DNA from 3 places in the Marinobacter sp. B-21 genome. Region 3 is predicted to be linked to each of the others. Evidence: predicted binding sites of a transcription regulator. Region 3 holds the regulator's gene; each other region holds the start of a gene.
What was found. The regulator FliA, encoded in region 3, starts transcription of late flagellar genes. The targets are predictions, from matches to a motif close to CTAAAGTTTNNNNNNNNNNNGCCGNTAA.
Positions count from the first base shown of each region.

Region 1: AC13C0_RS12530 (flagellin N-terminal helical domain-containing protein) is a predicted target of FliA. The motif match lies at 1,252-1,279, and genes of this name have one in related genera.
Region 2: AC13C0_RS17725 (methyl-accepting chemotaxis protein) is a predicted target of FliA. The motif match lies at 5,254-5,281, and genes of this name have one in related genera.

Region 1 is NZ_JBSXNZ010000079.1:13,099-19,597, reverse strand. Features, by position in the region: gene AC13C0_RS12535 (flagellin N-terminal helical domain-containing protein) at 1-888, opposite strand, end outside; gene AC13C0_RS12530 (flagellin N-terminal helical domain-containing protein) at 1,368-2,789, shown strand; gene AC13C0_RS12525 (flagellar protein FlaG) at 2,859-3,293, shown strand; gene fliD (flagellar filament capping protein FliD) at 3,562-5,550, shown strand; gene fliS (flagellar export chaperone FliS) at 5,587-5,985, shown strand; gene AC13C0_RS12510 (argininosuccinate synthase) at 6,247-6,499, shown strand, end outside.
Region 2 is NZ_JBSXNZ010000087.1:54,021-60,519, forward strand. Features, by position in the region: gene AC13C0_RS17715 (lysophospholipid acyltransferase family protein) at 1-1,139, opposite strand, end outside; gene recQ (DNA helicase RecQ) at 1,360-3,228, shown strand; gene AC13C0_RS17725 (methyl-accepting chemotaxis protein) at 3,284-5,170, opposite strand; gene AC13C0_RS17730 (GNAT family N-acetyltransferase) at 5,362-6,499, shown strand, end outside.
Region 3 is NZ_JBSXNZ010000088.1:324,283-330,781, reverse strand. Features, by position in the region: gene flhA (flagellar biosynthesis protein FlhA) at 1-1,564, shown strand, start outside; gene flhF (flagellar biosynthesis GTPase FlhF) at 1,625-2,917, shown strand; gene AC13C0_RS19640 (MinD/ParA family protein) at 3,005-3,817, shown strand; gene AC13C0_RS19635 (RNA polymerase sigma factor FliA) at 3,850-4,593, shown strand; gene cheY (chemotaxis response regulator CheY) at 4,756-5,139, shown strand; gene AC13C0_RS19625 (protein phosphatase CheZ) at 5,160-5,945, shown strand; gene AC13C0_RS19620 (chemotaxis protein CheA) at 5,962-6,499, shown strand, end outside.

The DNA.
Region 1 (6,499 bases), on a different contig from region 3:
GGCTGAAGTCGCCGTAACAGAGTCACTAGCGAGCTCAACGGTCGCATCAATTGGGTTCTCTCGATCGCTGGAGAACACCAATTGATCGCCCTCCGCTGCGACCGAAAGGCCTGATATCGCATCCAGGTCTTCTTGTGCGGTAATTGAGGGTGTGGCTGTCGACGGATCTTGCAAGATTCCATCGAGGCTGGAGGCAAGACCTGCTAAGTTGTTATAGGTGCCTGCCAAGTCAATATTCACGCCGTTCAGTGTAACCGAGCCAGTGATATCAAGAGAGCCATCGGCGAAGTTAAACCCGGATGCGTTCGTCTTGGTTAAGCCTGACTCTGGGTCAGATACCACTGTCAGGCCCAAACGTTCAGTTTGTTTTACAACTGCACCGATTTGACTTCCTCTGGAATCCAGCCCACTGACTGCGATTGTTTCGCCAGTGTTTGCGCCAACTTGAAATGTTTGTGTTGCAAAGGTTCCGTCGAGAACCTTCAGGCCGTTAAAAGAGGTTTGAGAAGCGATTCGATTAATCTCTGCAACTCGCTGTTGCACTTCTTGGTTCAGTGCCTTCCGGTCTGAGGTGCTGTTTGTAGCGTTGGCGGATTGAACAGCCAGTTCCCGGATTCGCTGAAGGTTGTTCGTAATCTCATCCATTGCTCCTTCAGCGGTTTGGGCCAGCGAAATGCCGTCGTTGGCATTCCGCTGGGCCATATTCAAGCCGGTGATTTGTGACTGGAAGCGCTCGGAAATTGCGAGGCCGGCGGCATCATCTTTTGCAGAGTTAATGCGTAGTCCTGATGAAAGACGCTCAAGAGCGACGTTGGCCTGCCCCTGCGAGGCATTCAAATTACGCTGGGCATTCAGCGACGCAATGTTGGTGTTAATAACCTGAGGCATATCAATTCTCCCTGCTCAGAGATGCCGGAAACACGCTGCAAAAGAATTGGGCAGTATGCCGGCGAAAATTCGTTAAATTGCCGTTTGCAGGAATGAAAGCGAAGGGCGTGCCAGTTTCTTTTTTTGTTTCTTAAGATTTTGAAAATAAAGAATACTTTTCTTTTCTTTAGGGCAGGGTCTGGGCGAGTTGCCGGGTTTTCGTCGGCGTAGCGAGGAAGAAGATTGCCGCTTTTGTGAGCGATTAAGGGGAGGGTTCGACTATTTCTGCTGAAAAAACCGTTTTTATAAAAGCCAGTAAAATCAATGTCCTGGTACTTTCTCTTTGCTATTTAACATTCCTTTACAAAATCCTGGCAAGTTTTTCTAAAGGAAGAACAGTTGGCGCCGTTAAGTAAAGCAACAGGGCGGCGCTCCCAAACCAAAAAACGGGCGCCAGACCTTTTCCATGAAAGAACGACATAAGTCAAAGGAGAAGCATTATGGCTCTCGGTATTAACACTAACGTTGCTTCATTGTCTGCTCAGAATCAGCTAGGCAACAGTCAAAAATTGAATGACCAAGCGTTGGAGCGTCTGTCTTCCGGCTTGAGAATCAACTCCGCTAAAGATGACGCGGCCGGTTTGGCAATTTCTACGCGATTTCAGTCGCAGATTTCCGGCTTGGGAGTTGCCCAGCGTAATGCCAACGACGGCATCTCGCTGGCGCAAACAGCTGAAGGTGCTCTCGATCAAATTACCAACAACTTGCAGCGGATTCGTGACCTGTCTGTTCAGTCTGCTAACGCGACCAACTCCGATTCTGACCGTGCCGCGCTTCAGGCAGAAGTCGAACAGTTGACTGCCGAGGTTGATCGAGTAGCGAGTGAAACTGACTTCAACGGTATTAAGTTGCTAGATGGTTCGTTCAAATCTCAAGCGTTTCAAGTGGGTGCGAACGTCGGGCAGACAATTAGTATTGAACAGATTGCAAGCGCGAAGAGTTCTGCTCTGGGTCAGTATCGTGGCTTTGAAAGTACTCAAGCCATTAACAATGCAGATGATGCAGCATCAACCAAAGTCGTCACTGTTGGTACTAATACTGTTCAGCTCGGTAGTGTGGCGGACGACGCCAAAGAATTGGCTGCAGCTTTCAACGACGCTGGTATTGACGGTCTCACTGCCACAGCTGGTGAAACAAAGGTGGCTGGGCAGGCTGTCTCGGTGGATGCTACGGCAGTAGGAAATGATACTCTCAACATCAACGGTACCGATATCACGATTGCTAACGCACGAGATGGTGATACAAACGTTGCCAACGCGTTAGAGGCAATTAACGCGCAATCTTCAGTGACGGGTGTTCGCGCGGTCGATACAGGAAGCGGTGTAGACTTGGTGGCAGATGATGGTCGCAACATTACCGCGACATTCACTTCAGGCGCAACCGCCTCAACTGTGTCGGATTATGGCATCACCGCGGCAGGGACAGCAGTGGGTGGATCGCTTGAACTCAGCTACAAAGCTCCTGACAATGTTAGCGGCGATCTTGCCTTTACCACTGGCTTTGACGGTACTGATTTCGCTGCTCCTCTGACTATTGCGGCGACTGGGACTGCACTGGGAGCAGTCGATATCTCTAACGAGGCAGGTGCCAACGCAGCAATTCGTTCCGCCGATGCGGCATTGGCAACAATAAACTCTACTCGGGCAGATTTGGGTGCGATTCAAAACCGGTTTGAGTCTACAATTTCTAACATTGCCTCAGCGTCGGAGAACCTGAGCGCGTCCAATAGCCGTATCCTGGACGCCGACTTCGCCGCGGAAACAGCGAAGCTCTCCAAGTCCCAGGTACTGCAGCAGGCTGGTATCTCCGTACTGGCGCAGGCCAACGCCCGTCCGCAGCAGGTTCTGTCCCTCCTGCAGTAAGGGGCTAGCGGTAACGGCCGGAACCTTCGGGTTCCGGCTTGACGCCGTTTGAGGATAGCGAGGTGAGCTATGAATGACGTTAACCTGAACAGCCCGGATCTGAAGCTGGTTCGTACCAGTGAGCAAGCACCGGCTCGGGCAATTTCGTCATCTCAGGCCGAAGGCAGGAATGCCTCCGACCTTGCTGTTTCGTCTGCCGCTGCCAGTCAGGTTCAGAGCCCCCAGGCAACTTCAGAGGCGTCGAAAGCTGAGAAGCTTCAGGCGCGCAATGAGGCCCAGCGTGAGGAACTGGACGAGGCGGTCAGTCAACTGAACGATTTTGTTCAGAACGTGCAGCGGGATCTGCAGTTTGAGGTGGATAATGAGCTCGGGCAGACCGTAGTAAGGGTGGTCGATCAGCAAACCCGGGAAGTGATTCGCCAGATTCCGGACGAAGTGGCATTGAGGTTGGCAGAAAACTTGCAGCAGGATGAGCCGCTGACGTTGTTTAACATCAAGGTGTGAGGGCTTGCCGCTTTTGCGCTGATATGGACGACGGTATTTCAGCACCGCCTTACCTTTTAGGGTTTGGCGGTGTTTTCGTTTTGGGTGCGAGTTTGAAAATGGGGTCAGAAGAAGGCTTTCTTCTGACCCCGGGCCACTCCTTCTGACCCCGAATGGCGCCGATTGTTACGCGGTGTTACAAATCGGCGTGAGAAAAAGGCAAAGTTTTGCCGCCTTTTGCCGATAAACTGGTCAGTATCGAGTTTCGCCCCCTTGAGGAGGCATGAGCATGGCAAACATATCATCGTTGGGTCTTGGTTCAGGCGTTCTGAATTCGGATCTGGTTGATCAACTGGTGCAGGCAGAGCGCGCGCCTACCGAAAACCGGCTGACTCAAAAAACGGAACAGACCCAGGCTCTGATTTCCGCCTATGGAAAGCTGCGTAGCGCCGTTACCGAATTGCGTTTGCCCATGCGCCAGCTCAGTGCCCCGGACAATCTCAAGGCCTTTTCGGCGAATTCCTCCAATGAAGACATTGCCGTGTCCGTGGATAGCACCAAGGCTAGCCGGGGCACCTACAGCGTGGAGGTGACCAGCCTTGCCGGTGCGCAGGCGCTGGCTTCCCGTGATGTGTTTGCCGACCGCGATGCAACCAGCGTCGGGCAGGGGGCGATGACTCTGAATGTTGGCGACAAAACCACGAACATCACCATTGATAGCAGCAACGACACGCTTCAGGGGCTGGCGAATGCCATCAATGATGCCGACGCCGGCGTGTCGGCGGGTGTGATTGATACCGGCAACGGTTTCCAACTGGTTCTTTCCGCGGATGAGACTGGTACCGCCAATGCCGTCAGTATTTCTGTATCGGGTGACACGGTTGGAACCGATACCGATAACCTGGGGTTGTCGCGCTTTGCCTTCAATACCGGAATGGATGTGGATTCCGGTCTGCGCGAAACCATTGCCGCTTCAGATGCGGTTATGGAAATCAACGGTGTTGAGGTTACCCGCTCCACCAATAGCTTTGAGAACGTGATTGATGGGTTGACGTTTGATATTGCCGCCACAGGCTCTTCCATTATCAAGGTTCAGCAGGATTTCGGTGCGGTTGCGGACCGGGTTCAGGGCTTTGTTGACAAATTCAACGGCCTCCAATCCACGATCGATAGTCTTGCCGGTTTTAATTCCGAGGCGGGCGTGGGCAGTCTGCTTACGGGCGATAGCACCGTGCGGACGATTCAGAACCAGTTGCGCCAGGTGTTGACCCGCGTTGTGCCGGGTCTGGAAAACTCCAGCGTTCGCAGTCTGGCGGATGTGGGCATTACCACCAACTTTGAGACTGGTGGCCTTGAGTTTGACCGGGCGAAATTTGAGGAGCAGCTCAAGAATAATCCGGATGATGTTACCGCTCTGTTTGCAGAGCAGGGGCGCACGACAGACAGCCAGGTCGAGTTTGTGCGCAGCGGATTGAACACTGAGCCCGGCCAGTACGATATCAATATTACTCAGGCAGCGACGCAGGGCTCGCTATCGGGGGCGGCCTTTGCGGCGCCGGTTACCATCGGCGCCGGCAATGACGAGCTGACGTTTCAGGTCAATGGCGAAACGTCAGTGAGTGTGCAGCTTACCCAGCAAACGTACAATTCAGCCCAAGAGCTTGCGGATGAGATCCAGGCTCAGTTGAATTCTAACAACGCCTTGAATGCGTCGGGCTCCGGGGTCCAGGTTGGCGTTGGTAGTGGCGGTGAGCTGACATTTACGTCTTCAGACTACGGCAGTGAGTCGAATGTGAGCATAGCTTCGGCTGAGGACGGATCTGCTTACGGATTGTCCGTTGCCACCGGCACGACGGGTGTTGATGTGGCTGGCACTATTGATGGCCGGACTGCCGAGGGCGATGGGCAGGTCCTGTTCCTTGGGAACGGCAACGGCGGTGCTTCCGGACTGCAGGTCCGTATACTTGGAGATCAGACTGGCAGTCGAGGTTCCATTACCTTTGTTGAAGGTGTGGCCGAGCGTACGGTTGATCTGGTAACAAGTTTCGTTGGTGCGGATGGTGCGATTGAATCCCGCACGGAGAGTCTGAACCGGGACCTGGAGCAGATTCAGCAAAACCAGGCACGTCTTGAAGAGCGAATCGCGGCTTATCGTGAACGGTTGGTCAGCCAGTTCACCGCTGCTGATTCATTGATTTCCCAGCTCAACAGCACCCAGGATTACGTAACTCAGCAACTCGCGGCGCTTGCGCCCCAAAACAACCGGAACAACAACTGACCGGCCCGGTCCGGTTAGCGAACAAAGAGGTCTAGCATGAACGGTTTACAGGCATACCAGCGAGTAAACACCCAAACCAGCATCACCGATGCGGATCCGCACAAGCTTATCCAGCTGCTTTATAACGGAGCTCTGGAGCGCATCAACATGGCGAAGGCCCGCATGCAGGCGAAGGATTATGAAGGCAAGGGTAAGCTGATCACCAAGGCCATCGAGATTATCGGTGGCCTGCGCAGCTTCCTGGATTTCGAGCAGGGCGGTGACCTCGCGGCCCGGCTCGAAGGGCTTTATGACTACATGGAGCGAACGCTGTTCCAGGCCAATGCCAAGAATGACGTGGCCAAGCTGGATGAGGTGGCTAACCTGCTGCGGTCAATCAAGGAAGGCTGGGATGGCATTCGCGAAGAAGCGATGGGGCAGCAGCAAGCTGTCTGAGTGAAGTCGGGGTCATGAAGACGGGGTCAGATGAACGCTTTCATCTGACCCCTGGTTTGCGTGTACGCTGCTACGTTAGTCAATAGCCATTCCCGCTGCAGTTCCGTACAATGTGCGCCTTATTTCGATCGAGAAATTGGGGTATACCTTGGGGTAAGGCTAAAATTGGGGTCAGATGAAGGCTTTCATCTGACCCCGTCTTCACTCTCACTCCGGATATCCCTCAGTTTCCATCCATTCTGTTCAGTCTGGAGCAAGGGCATGTCTGATATCAAAAAGGTGGTGCTGGCCTATTCCGGTGGCCTGGATACTTCCGTCATCGTTCGGTGGTTGCAGGATACCTATAACTGTGAGGTGGTGACCTTCACCGCCGACATCGGTCAGGGCGAGGAAGTGGAGCCGGCGCGGGCGAAAGCCGAGGCGTTGGGCGTTAAGGAAATCTACATCGAGGACCTGCGCGAGGAGTTTGTGCGCGACTATGTGTTCCCGATGTTCCGCGCGAACACCGTCTACG
Region 2 (6,499 bases), on a different contig from region 3:
GCATACATATCCAGCAGGTAGGGTCGAATCGCCGGGTCGCAGGCACCCAGACGTCGCTCCATTTCCGCCTCGGCCGCCTCCATTTCCGCTGGTGACCAGGTTTCCGCGGTTACCACGGCATCGCTCACGGTATCGGGTGTGGCGTGGGCCCCGGGGTGGAGTCCTCGCTGCTGATAAGCCACCAGGTTTGAGGCATGAAGGTGATAATTGGCGTGCATTTCCCGGTCTATCCGGGCTGCAAGGTCCTTTGGATTCTCCGGTGAATCATGGATGGGAGCTCCAAAATGCACGTGCACATGGCCCTTGAAGCCGGTCAGGCCCCTCATGATCTGTTCGGTATCCTCACCTTCCCGCTTGATGTATCCACCGGTGCGGGCCCGGGCTTCCAGTTCCTGAGCCTTGTCGGCATCGCAGGGGTCGTATTCGTAGGCAATAGAGACAGGCACAATGTGCAGCCGGTTCATGGCCTCCGCGAAACCGAGTCCGCTTTTCTTGCGGCTCATGTAGAACATTTTGACGATGGCCGGATCGGTGTAATCAAGTCCATCCTTGGCACGGCCTTCACGTTGTGCAATCCAGATGCTGTGATTAGTATCGATGCTATGGTTGATGAAACTGGAGAGGGTGATGTAGGCGTCCCGCATTTCCCGCGGGCTGGTCATATTACGGCGCACCACAAAACTCTTGTTCAGCCGCATCATTTCCGCAAATACCGGGTTTGCCAACAGGTTGTCGCCAATGGCGATCCGTGTGGTGCGGAAACCATTCTGGAACAACAGATAGTTCACCACCATCGGGTCAAATACAATGTCCCGGTGGTTTGAAATGAATAGGTGGGCGCTGTGTTTGCTGAGATTTTCCAGACCGCTGGTGGTCACCCGTGTGGTGGTGTTGTCCACCAGTTCACCGACGTAGCTGGAGAGCCCTGCCTGCAAGTCGTCGATTCGACTGTAATATCCGAAATGGCTGGCCAGCCAGCGACGGGTAAACACCCGCAATATGGCAGGTGCCCAGCGGGCAAGTGTCGGTGACTTGAAGCGACCGACCATATCCAGAAATTCCTGATCGTTGACCAGGCGGTTAATCGCAGCGCCGGTTTCTTCGTCCGAATAGGGACGGATGGCATCAAATTCCTGCATGGAAGCCCTGTTATTATCAGTGTCTGTCACAGTATGGCGTGAACCGGTGGTTCAAAAGCGCGGTATTGTAGCGTTTCTTCCGCTACTTTGCCTCCATCCGGACACCTGGTTTGCTGGCCAATCGCCAGGGTTATTCTGGTATCATTGGCCACCGCGCGCCGAACAGGGCATTTTACCTGCACCCAAACACCGGCTCCTTGCCGGCTTAACCGGTTACCCTATGTATCTTGATCAGAACTTCGAACAGCTTTCCACCGAGCGCCCCACCTCCTCAGGCCGGGATCCGGAACAGGTTCTGCACGAAGTCTTTGGTTATGAAACCTTCCGGCCGCTGCAGGGTGACATTATCCGGGAAGTTTCGGAAGGCCGGGATGCGCTGGTACTGATGCCTACCGGGGGCGGTAAATCCCTGTGCTATCAGGTGCCGGCCCTGGTACGGTCGGGAACGGCCATCGTCATCTCGCCGCTGATCGCACTGATGCAGGACCAGGTCGCGGCCCTGAAGGAATTGGGCGTAAAAGCCGCATTCCTCAACTCCACCATGGATTTCGAGCAGGCCCGCGCCACCGAATACGCGCTGATGACCGGCGAACTGGATCTGCTTTACTGCGCCCCGGAACGGCTGATTCAGCCACGCACCATCGAGCTGCTGCACAATGCCTCCATCGCCCTGTTTGCCATTGACGAAGCCCACTGTGTTTCCCAGTGGGGCCACGATTTCCGCTCCGATTACCTGCAGCTGAGCCTGCTGGCGGAGGCTTTTCCCGGCATACCACGGATCGCGCTGACAGCAACCGCCGATGAGCGCACCCGCAGGGAGATTGCAGAACGGCTGTCGCTCACCACGGCAAAGCACTTCGTCAGTGGTTTCGATCGCCCGAATATTCAATATCGTATCGCACCAAAGACGAACGCCAACAAACAGTTACTGGATTTTATTAAAGCAGAACACGAAGGGGACTGCGGCATCGTCTACTGCCTTTCCCGCAACAAGGTGGATGCCACGGCAAAAACCCTCGCCCAGAAAGGCTACACCGCTCTGCCCTACCACGCCGGGCTTTCAGGTGAGCAGCGGGCCCATCACCAGGAACGGTTCCTGCGGGAAGACGGTGTCATTATTGTCGCCACCATTGCCTTTGGCATGGGCATTGACAAACCCGACGTACGCTTTGTAGCCCACCTGGACCTGCCGAAAAGCCTGGAGGCTTATTACCAGGAAACCGGCCGGGCCGGACGCGACGGCAAGCCCTCCACCGCCTGGATGGTCTACGGCCTGCAGGATGTGATCAAGTTGCGGCAGATGCTTGAGGGTTCCCAAGGCAACGACCAGTTCAAGCGGGTAGAACGCCAGAAGCTGGACGCCATGCTGGGCCTTTGCGAGGTCACCAGTTGCCGCCGGCAGGTGCTTCTCCGCTACTTCGGCGACCAGCTTGATGAACCTTGCGGTAACTGCGATACCTGCCTGAATCCCCCGGAAACCTGGGACGGAACCGTTGCCGTGCAGAAGGCGCTGTCCTGCGTATTCCGCACTGGCCAGCGGTTTGGTGTGACCTATCTCATCGACGTACTGCGAGGCTCTGAAAACGAGCGCATCCTGCAATCCGGGCACCATCAGGTATCGACCTATGGGATCGGAACCGAGCTCAGTGTTAACGAATGGAAATCGGTATTCAGGCAGTTGGTGGCAAACGGTTACCTGCGGGCAGATCCGGACGGCTACGGCGCGTTGCAGCTAACTGAACAGTGCCGGCCCTTGCTGAAGGGTAAGCAGGCCATCGAATTGCGTAAAGACCCGGTGGTTAAAAAGACCTCAAGCCGCTCCGCAGGTAGCCGTGCCAGTGCACCGATAAAAGACCAGATCACCGACCAGGCCGGCTGGGAAGCCCTGCGAGCCTGCCGCAAGGCCCTCGCGGACAGGCAGGGCGTGCCTCCCTATGTGATCTTCCACGACACCACCCTGCTCGGCATGCTCGAGCGCAAACCACGCACGCTCGAAGAACTTGCGGAAGTCAGTGGTGTCGGTGCCGCAAAGCTCGGGAAATACGGCGAGATTTTCCTGGAAACAATCGCAGGTCTGGATCAGGCCTGAGTTTCAGGCCTCGGCTTTAAAGCCCTTCTTCCTCACCCGGTAGTGCACCATTCAGTCAGACCCGGAAGCGGGACACGTTCTTATTCAGCGTTGTTCCAATGCTCTCAATCTGGCCGCTGTAAACATCGTTCTCACTGGCAGCGGCAGCGGCTTCCTGGCCCTGGTCAGCAATACGGGTGACCGAGGAGTTCAGCTCTTCCGTCACCGAGGTCTGCTGCTCAGAGGCGGTGGCGATCTGGGACGTCATCTGGCTGATGGAAGTAATGGCCTCGGCAATTCGATTCAGTGCCTCCATTGCGTCCTGGGCTTTTTCCATACTGACGTTGGAAACCGCAGTTGATGCCTTCATGACCTCCACGGCATCATTGGCACCCTTCTGCAGGCGCTCGATCATGTTACTGATTTCCTCGGTGCTGGTCTGGGTGCGCTGGGCCAGGTTACGAACTTCATCGGCAACCACCGCAAAACCGCGCCCTGCCTCACCGGCCCGAGCCGCCTCAATGGCTGCGTTCAGGGCCAGCAGGTTGGTTTGCGCAGCAATGCCCTGAATCACGTCCAGCACCGTGGTGATGGAGCTCACATCCTTGCCAAGGGTATCGATCACCTCCGCAGCGGCGTTAATTTCTTTCGACAGCTTCTGAACGGCGTCCCGGGAGGCCGCGACTGTCTCCAGCGACGCACGGCTGTCACTGTCAGCTGTGTTTGCGGCATCTGCGGTCTGTTGGGCGTTCCGGGCTATTTCTCCGGCCGCAGCGGACATTTCATTGATTGCGGTTGCCACCATATCAATCTCGGCCTGTTGGCTGTCAACGCTGGCGCGGCTGGCGCTGGCAGTGTCTCTCAGAGACCTGACATTGCCGCCAAGCTCGGCACTGCCCTTCTGAACATCCCGGACCACGGTCTGGATGTTCTCAACGAACCGGTTAAAGCTTTTCGCTAACTGGCCAAACTCGTCTTTGGCACTGTCGTCCAGACGCTGGGTCAGGTCCGCATCGCCGCTGCCGATATCCGCCATGGCATTATTCAGGCGGCGAACCGGAGCCATAAGAACCTTGATACCAAGGTGCAGAACGACCAGAGAGACGATCAGGCCAATAGCAGCCATGACCAGGCCTGTCATCCGGGCACTCTGTACCGGCGCATTGATCTTGTCGTCATTGACAAAGGTACCCAGGTACCAGTTCACGCCCCGGGCTTCACTGATGGGGTGGAAGCTGGCGTTCCAGGTGCCTTCGTCATTCTCATAAACAACGGCATTGCCGCCCAGGTCCGGTTTGCCACCAATCAATCCACTGATATTTTGGCCGACCAGTTCCTGGCGGGGATGGAACAGAACCGTGCCCTGTTCGTTGATCACCGCAGCGTAGCCGGTGTCTGCCAGGGTAACCGTAGACAGCGTTTTGGCGATCGCTCCCAGGCCAATATCCGCACCGGCCACGCCTTCATACTCTCCACGTTTAACCGGCGCGAGCGTTGAAATGATCATGTCGCCGGTTCCCGCGTCCTGGTATGGCTTGGTAAAAGAAGCTCTGCCAAGACTCACGGCTTTCTTAAACCAGGGCCGCTGCCTTGGATCGAAATCCGCCGGCAGGGTCGCGTCGGCTTCAGGCGTTTGCATAAGCATGTAGCCGTCTGTCCGGCCCACGTAAGCATCCCTGAACCCGCCACCGCTCCTGATCATCTGCAGAACAAGCCGGGCCTGATCATCATCCTGAACACTTTCCAGCGCTTTTGCCGTGGCTTCGGTCATCGTCAGGCGGGTATTGAGCCACTCGGCAATACTCGACGTACTCTGCTTTACCGTGTCGTCGATCAATGCGTCGACATAGGTTTCCGTGGTGCTCTGCAGTCGTACATCGCCTGAGAGCGTGAACGCTGCCATGACCAGCAGCAGCAAAACACCGAAAGCCGTCAGGAGCTTCTGTTCGAAAGTCAGTTGCACATTCACTTCCTCGGTCAAAAAGGTGGGGGTTTGGAAAAGCGCCGGATACTACACCCGGCAGAAATTTATATCCGTTAAATCTTGTTTCGGCCCACCATGCGAAGTCTTTAACGGCTTCTGATAAACTTTCACAGTATTGACGGGTTCCAGCCCTTTGTCCTTTTTTTCAAATTAAACGGGAGCCGAACTGAATGGCCCATGAAGAACTGCATCTTAACCTCCGGAATCTGAAGCTTGAGGACTATGGCCAGCTTCAGCAACTGATGGACCGGGTCTACGATGACATCGGGGGCGCCTGGCCCAAGGAAACCATTAAGGCACTGGTAGAACAGTTCCCGGATGGGCAGATCTGTATTGAGGAAAGCGGGCAACTGGTGGCGGTAGCGCTGACTGTACTCGTGAAGTACGAACGGTTCAGTAACCCCCACACCTACGACGACCTGATCCTCCGAAACGAAAAAATCTGGCATAACGCTAATGGCGATTCGCTGTACGGGCTGGATGTGTTCATTCACCCGGAATACCGCGGTTATCGCCTGGGCCGTCGGCTCTACGAAGCCCGCAAAGAGCTCTGCCGTTCCATGAACCTGCGGGCGATTCTCGCAGGCGGGCGTATCCCGAACTATTTCAAGTACGCCGAGCAATACTCACCGGAAGAATACATTCAGCGGGTGGACCGCAAGGAAATCTACGATCCGATCCTGAGCTTTCAGCTCTCGAACGATTTCCAGGTTACCCGGCTGATGCACAAATACCTGCCGGAGGACGAAAAATCCCTCGGCTACGCCACGCTGCTGGAGTGGCGGAATATTCTGTATACCCCGCCCTCGTCGATTCTGAACGTTAAAAAGACCCAGGTTCGCCTGGGCGCCGTTCAGTGGCAGATGCGTGAATTTACCTCCGTGGAGGAAGTGCTGAAACAGGTTGAGTACTTCGTTGACGCGCTGTCTGATTACAAGAGCGACTTCGCCCTGTTCCCGGAATTTTTTAACGCGCCGCTGATGGGCCTGACTGACCAGATGGACCAGACCCGGGCCATTCGTTTCCTGGCCGGGTTTACCCAGCAGTTCCGGGAAGAAATGTCGGAAATGGCAGTGAGTTACAACATAAACATCATCACCGGCTCCATGCCGCTGATTGAAAACGACCGGGTGTACAACGTCTCATACCTGTGCCACCGTGATGGCCGGGTAGACGAGCAGCGCAAGATCCACATCACGCCCCACGAGCGCCGTGACTGGGTCATCGAGGGTGGCAACGAGTTCAAGGTGTTCGAAACCGACGCCGGCCGGGTCGCCATCATGATCTGCTACGACATCGAGTTTCCGG
Region 3 (6,499 bases):
TGCCGGCCTGCTGATTCTGGCCATTAATATTATTGGCGGGGTCGCCATTGGTATGCTCCAGCATGGCCTGGATTTCGGCCTGGCCATGGAGCGCTATGCGCTGCTGACCATCGGTGATGGTCTGGTGGCGCAGATCCCGTCGCTGCTGCTGTCTACCTCCGCCGCCATCATGGTTACCCGGGTTACTTCCAGCCAGGACATGGGCGGGCAGATTTTGCAGCAGATGTTCAGCGCGCCCAAGGCACTCTCAATTGCCGCAGCCATCCTGATCATTCTTGGCCTGATTCCCGGTATGCCCCATGTGGCCTTCCTGGGGCTGGGTACCCTGGCCGGCGGTGCCGCCTGGTATATCTGGAAACATCAGCGCCAGACGATAGAAGAAGAGGGCGTATTCCCGGGACGGAGTGGGGCCGGGGGCGCGCCTCGACCGGCTGGCCGCGATCTTCCGCCGGGCGGTGACGCCGGCTCCGACCAGGGTCGTCAACTGCCGGCGCCGGGCGAAACCAAAGAGTTGGGCTGGGACGATGTGGCCACTGTGGACATCGTGGGCCTGGAGGTGGGGTATCGGCTTATTCCGCTGGTGGACAAGTCCCAGGGTGGCCAACTGCTCAGCCGCATCAAGGGCGTGCGAAAAAAGCTGTCCCAGGATCTGGGCTTTCTGATGCCTTCGGTTCACATTCGCGACAATCTCGATCTGATGCCCAACGTCTACCGCATCACGCTGATGGGTGTGACCATCGCCGAGGCTGAGATTCACCCCGACCGGGAGTTGGCTATCGATCCGGGTCAGGTATTCGGAAAAATTGAAGGCATTGAGGGCAAGGACCCGGCCTTCGGCCTGGATGCCAGCTGGATCGAACCGGACCGCAAGGATCAGGCCCAGACTCTCGGCTATACGGTTGTGGACGCCAGCACGGTCGTGGCTACTCACCTGAATCAGGTGCTGCAGAAGCACGCCCATGAATTGTTGGGCCACGAGGAAGTTCAGCAGTGGCTGGACCAGTTGGAGAAGATTTCACCGAAACTCGCCGAGGAGCTGGTACCGACCACCGTTTCCATCAGTCTGCTTCTCAAGGTGCTGCAAAACCTGCTCCGGGAAGAAGTGCCGATCCGGGACATGCGCTCCATTGCCGAGGCTATCGTCAATGTCCATCCGAAGAGCCAGGATCCAAAGTTGCTGACTACCGTTGCCCGTCAGTCGTTGCGGCGGATGATCGTGCAGAGCATCTGCGGCAATGAGGCGGAGATACCGGTGATTACCCTGGATCCGGATCTGGAACAGTTATTGCTAAAATCTTTTCAGCAGAGTCAACAATCCGGCGGACAGGAAGACATTGGCCTGGTCCTGGAGCCGAATATGGTTGAAAAGCTCCAGCGCTCCCTTCAGGAGAGCGTCCAGCGGCAGGAAATGCTGGGTAAGCCAGCCATTTTGCTGGTTTCCGGGCCCCTGCGGCCGGTACTGGCGAAATTCGCCAGCTACGGGGTAGAGCGTTTGCATGTGCTCTCGTACCAGGAAATACCGGATAACAAACAGATCACGATCGTGGCGTCCGTTGGCCAGTAACGGCGCGGATGACAGAGCGGACGGCGCCGGCACGGCGTTGCCGGTGGAGGAAGAGGCATCATGAAAGTAAAACGGTTTTTTGCCAGGACCATGGCAGAGGCGCTGAAACAGGTCAGTGAACAGATGGGGCCAGACGCCGTAATTCTTTCAAACCGCCGGGTAGACGGCGGCGTCGAAATAGTGACGGCGCTGGACTACGACGAAAACATGGCGCGTCAGCGATTGGGTGACCAGGCGCAGGAAGCCACTAACGGCTCCCGCCTGGCTGAAATGCAGGCGGACCAGCACCGTCGTCTTGAGGACGAACTCGGCCGGTCCCGGGATCGAATCCGAGAGGTCCGGGAAAAGCGGGCCGCCCAGGGGGGCGGTTATGCCGGTACGTCGTTCCCGGCGGTTCAGGAGGTGGTGGGTTCCGGATTTGATGATCAGGATCCGGCTCCGGTCCGGTCCGGGGAGGCCTATTCCGATGAACTGGCACAGATGCGTGCGGAGATCCGTTCCCTGAAGGACCTGATGCAGGGCGGTAAGCCTGAGCCTGAGGTGCCGGCAGCCAATGCGGTTCAGCAGAGACTGGCCGAGCGGCTTCAGGAGTTCGGTCTCGGTAGCGGTCTGGCGGGGTCAATTTCTCGCCGCCACAAGGCCGGGCGACTGGAGGATGGCTGGAAGCAATCCCTCAAAATGCTGTGCACCGGCGTACGGACTTCCCGCATAGAATGGCTGGATCAGGGCGGGGTCTTTGCCCTGGTGGGGCCCACCGGTTCCGGAAAAACCACCACCATCGGCAAGCTGGCGGCGCGGTATGTGCTCAGGCATGGTGCCGATTCCGTGGCCCTGGTCACCACTGACCGCTACCGGGTGGCGGCCCACGAGCAGTTGTTTGTCTTCGGTCGCATCCTGAATGTTCCGGTGCGAGTCGTCGACGAGAGCCACGGTCTGGATGATATTCTGGACGAGCTGTCAGACCGTCATCTGGTACTGATCGACACTGCCGGGCTGACCAGTGCGGACAAAGGCTATCAGGAACAGCTGGCCGAACTGGCGCGCAGCCATCACAATGTCAAGACGCATCTGGTGGTCTCGGCCACCAGTCAGCCGCGCATCATGAAATCCGTCTGGCATTGCTATAAGATGGCAAATCTTGCGGGCTGCGTGATGACCAAGATCGACGAGGCCCTGACACTTGGCGAGTCTCTCGGCTTTGTGATGGAAACCGGTTTGCCGGTGGCCTACTACACTGACGGGCAAAAGATTCCCGAAGACCTGCACCACGCGGAAGCGGTTCCGCTGGTGCGGCTGGCCGTGGACCGGCTTAAAACTCTCCAGAAACAGCAGGCGGTCGCAGAAGGAGCCTGAGAGAGCGGGCGCTGAGAGCGGACAGACTGACAGCGAGCGTCCGAAAAGACAGCACCCGGCTAAACGTGGCGAGAGACAAAAAACAGTATGAGCAAAGCACAACCGGTACAGGTGATTGCAGTTTCCGGCGGAAAAGGTGGAGTCGGCAAGAGTAACGTGTCGGTTAACCTCGGGATTGCCCTGGCACAGAAAGGCCGGAGAGTCGTGCTTCTTGATGCCGACCTCGGGCTGGCCAATATCGATGTACTGCTCGGTATTACCGCCAACCGGAACCTTCAGGATGTGCTGGCGGGCGACTGTGACCTCAAGGACGTTCTGGTCGATGGCCCCGGTGGCATCAAGATTGTACCGGCGTCCTCCGGTACCCAGCGAATGACCCAGCTCAGCCCCATGGAGCATGCCGGGCTGATCAACGCGTTCAGCGAACTCGGTGACCAGATTGATGTGCTGATCGTAGACACCGCCGCGGGCATTTCCGAATCAGTGGTGAGCTTTCTGAGAGCCTCCCAGGAGCTGCTCCTGGTGGTGTGCGACGAGCCCACCTCCATCACCGACTGCTACGCCCTGATCAAACTCATGAACCGTGATTACGGCACCAACCGTTTCCGCATTCTTGCCAATCAGGTGAGAAATGAGCAGGAAGGCCGGCACCTGTTTGAAAAACTGACCCGGGTCACCGAGCGCTTCCTGGATGTGGCACTACAATATGTCGGCATGGTGCCTTACGATGAAGCCGTGAAAAAAGCGGTTCAGCGGCAGCGGGCAGTGCTGGATGTCTATCCCAGGGCGAAAGCTTCCCTGGCGATCAAGGCGCTGGCGGAAAAAGTTGATAACTGGCCGCTGCCTTCCTCTCCCCGTGGGCATCTGGAATTCTTTGTGGAGCGGCTCGTCGAAGTCTGAATCGGATCCAGTCAAACAAAAAAACCGGATACATGACATTGGCGAAAAACCTCGGAATCTATAACCAGTCAGGCGCGCAGAAGCCTTCCCAGCTCGTTGAGGAGCACGCGCCTCTGGTCAAGAAAATTGCCCTTCATCTGATGGCCCGGCTACCAGCCTCTGTGCAGCTTGACGACCTGATGCAGGCCGGAATGATCGGCCTGCTCGAGGCGGCTCAACGCTACAGCGCCACCAGGGGCGCAACCTTCGAGACCTACGCAGGCATCCGGATTCGCGGTGCCATGGTGGATGAGATCCGCAAGGGCGACTGGGTTCCCCGTTCTGTGCACCGTAATACCCGCCGCATTTCCCAGGCCATCAAGGCCGTTGAAGATCGTCTCGGCCGGGAAGCCCAGGATCTGGAAGTGGCTGAAGAACTGGGCATGGGGCTGGCCGAGTACCATTCCTACCTCTCCGACTCCAACAGCGGCCGACTTTTTAGTCTCGATGAGCTCAATGAATCCGGCGAGCTGCCGATAGAACAGACAGAGCCACGGGATAATCCGCTCGAAGGACTCTCGTCCGACGCGTTCCGCCGCAGTCTTGCTGAGGCTATAGAGGAACTGCCGGAGCGGGAAAAACTGGTGCTGAGCCTGTATTACCAGGACGAGCTGAACCTCAAGGAAATCGGCGCGGTGCTCGGCGTCAGTGAAAGCCGGGTCAGCCAGATTCACAGCCAGGCGGCCTTGCGCCTTCGCGGACGGTTATCGGACTGGCGCCAGGATACGGGCAACTGATCACCGCCTTTGTGTGTCTGCAGCGGAGCAGTCTGTAGTTTTTGGTAACCGATGCTTTACAACCGAAGCAAAGATCAGACAATAAGCGGTTAAAACAGCGGCCTGCTAGACTTCGAGCCGAAAGGTCAAACGAATTCCGGGTGTTACTAACTGGAGGTCCCATTGGACAAGAACATGAAAATTCTCATTGTGGATGACTTTTCCACAATGCGACGGATCATCAAGAACCTGCTGCGCGATCTTGGCTTCACCAATACCGATGAAGCCGATGACGGCAACACGGCGCTGCCGATGCTCAAAAGCGGAAAGTATGATTTTCTGGTAACCGACTGGAATATGCCGGGCATGTCCGGTTTCGATCTGCTCAAGGCCGTCAGGGCTGACGAGAACCTGAAAACCCTGCCGGTGCTGATGGTAACCGCAGAGGCCAAGCGGGACCAGATTGTTGCCGCTGCCCAGGCAGGCGTGAATGGCTATGTTGTCAAGCCGTTTACTGCTGCGGTGCTCAAGGAAAAGATTGAGAAAATCTTTGAAAGAATCCAGTAACCAGAGGTCGGATGGCTCTCATGAGCGATAGCAAAAAGAACCATCGGGGCCTCGAACCAGAGGTGACGGAAAAGCTCCAGCGTCAGGCAACCGAACTGGCTGAAAGCGTCAATGCCGGCGAATATGCCAAAGCCATGACCCTGATCAATGAACTCAGCGAAGTCAGGGATCAGAGTCTGTACCGGGAGGTCGGGCGACTGACCCGAAGCCTGCACGAAGCGATCCGGAACTTTCAGATAGATCCCCGTAACGCTGAACAACAGGAAGCGCTGTCAAAAATGACAGATGCCTCTGACCGTCTCGAATACGTGGTGCATATGACCGGTGAAGCGGCCAACCGGACCATGGATCTGGTCGAGGCAACCATGCCGGTAGCCAACGCACTGAGAGACGAGGCGGCAGCCTTGCGGGACGAGTGGCAACGTTTGCGCCGCAGGGAGATGCAGCCGGCAGAATTTCGCCAGTTGTATGGCCGGATCGACAAGTTCTTCGCTGGCATGGCCACGGACGCGGACACCATGTACAACAATCTCTCGGAAATACTGCTGGCCCAGGATTTCCAGGATCTCACCGGGCAGGTCATCCAGAAAGTCACCACGCTGGTGAAAGAGGTTGAGGAACAGATGCTCAGTCTGGTGGTGATGGCCAGTCATGTTGATCAGCTGACGGGCACCGTGCACCAGATTGATGACCAGGAAGAATCTGCGGAAAAGGGCGTCGGGCCCCAGATCAAGGCCGATGAGCGTGAAGATGTAGTCTCGGGACAGGACGATGTGGATGACCTGTTGTCCAGTCTCGGTTTCTGAATAGAGAGGGTAACGCATGGCGTTTGATGCTGATGACGAGATTTTGCAGGACTTTCTGGTAGAGGCCGGCGAAATACTCGAAAAGCTGTCAGAGCAGTTGGTAGACCTTGAGCAACATCCTGATGACAGTGATCTGCTCAACGCCATCTTCCGTGGTTTCCACACTGTCAAGGGTGGGGCAGGCTTCCTGCAGCTTGATGCTTTGGTCAATTGCTGCCATTCCGCCGAGAACGTGTTCGATATCCTGCGCAATCACAAGCGCAAGGTGGATTCAGAGCTGATGGATGTGGTTCTGGAAGCCCTCGATAACGTCAACGCGATGTTTGAGCAGGTCCGGAACCACGAAGAACTGACGCCCGCCCCCGACGAATTGATTGCAGCGCTCGACGCTCTGGCACGGCCGGAGGTCGAAAGTGTTGCCCCGGCCACCACCCCACAGCAGGAACAAACGACGGAAGACGACCCGACGGAAGACGGGGGCGACATCACCGACGACGAATTCGAGAAGTTGCTGGATGCATTGCATGACGAGCCATCCGGCGCCCCCCCATCGC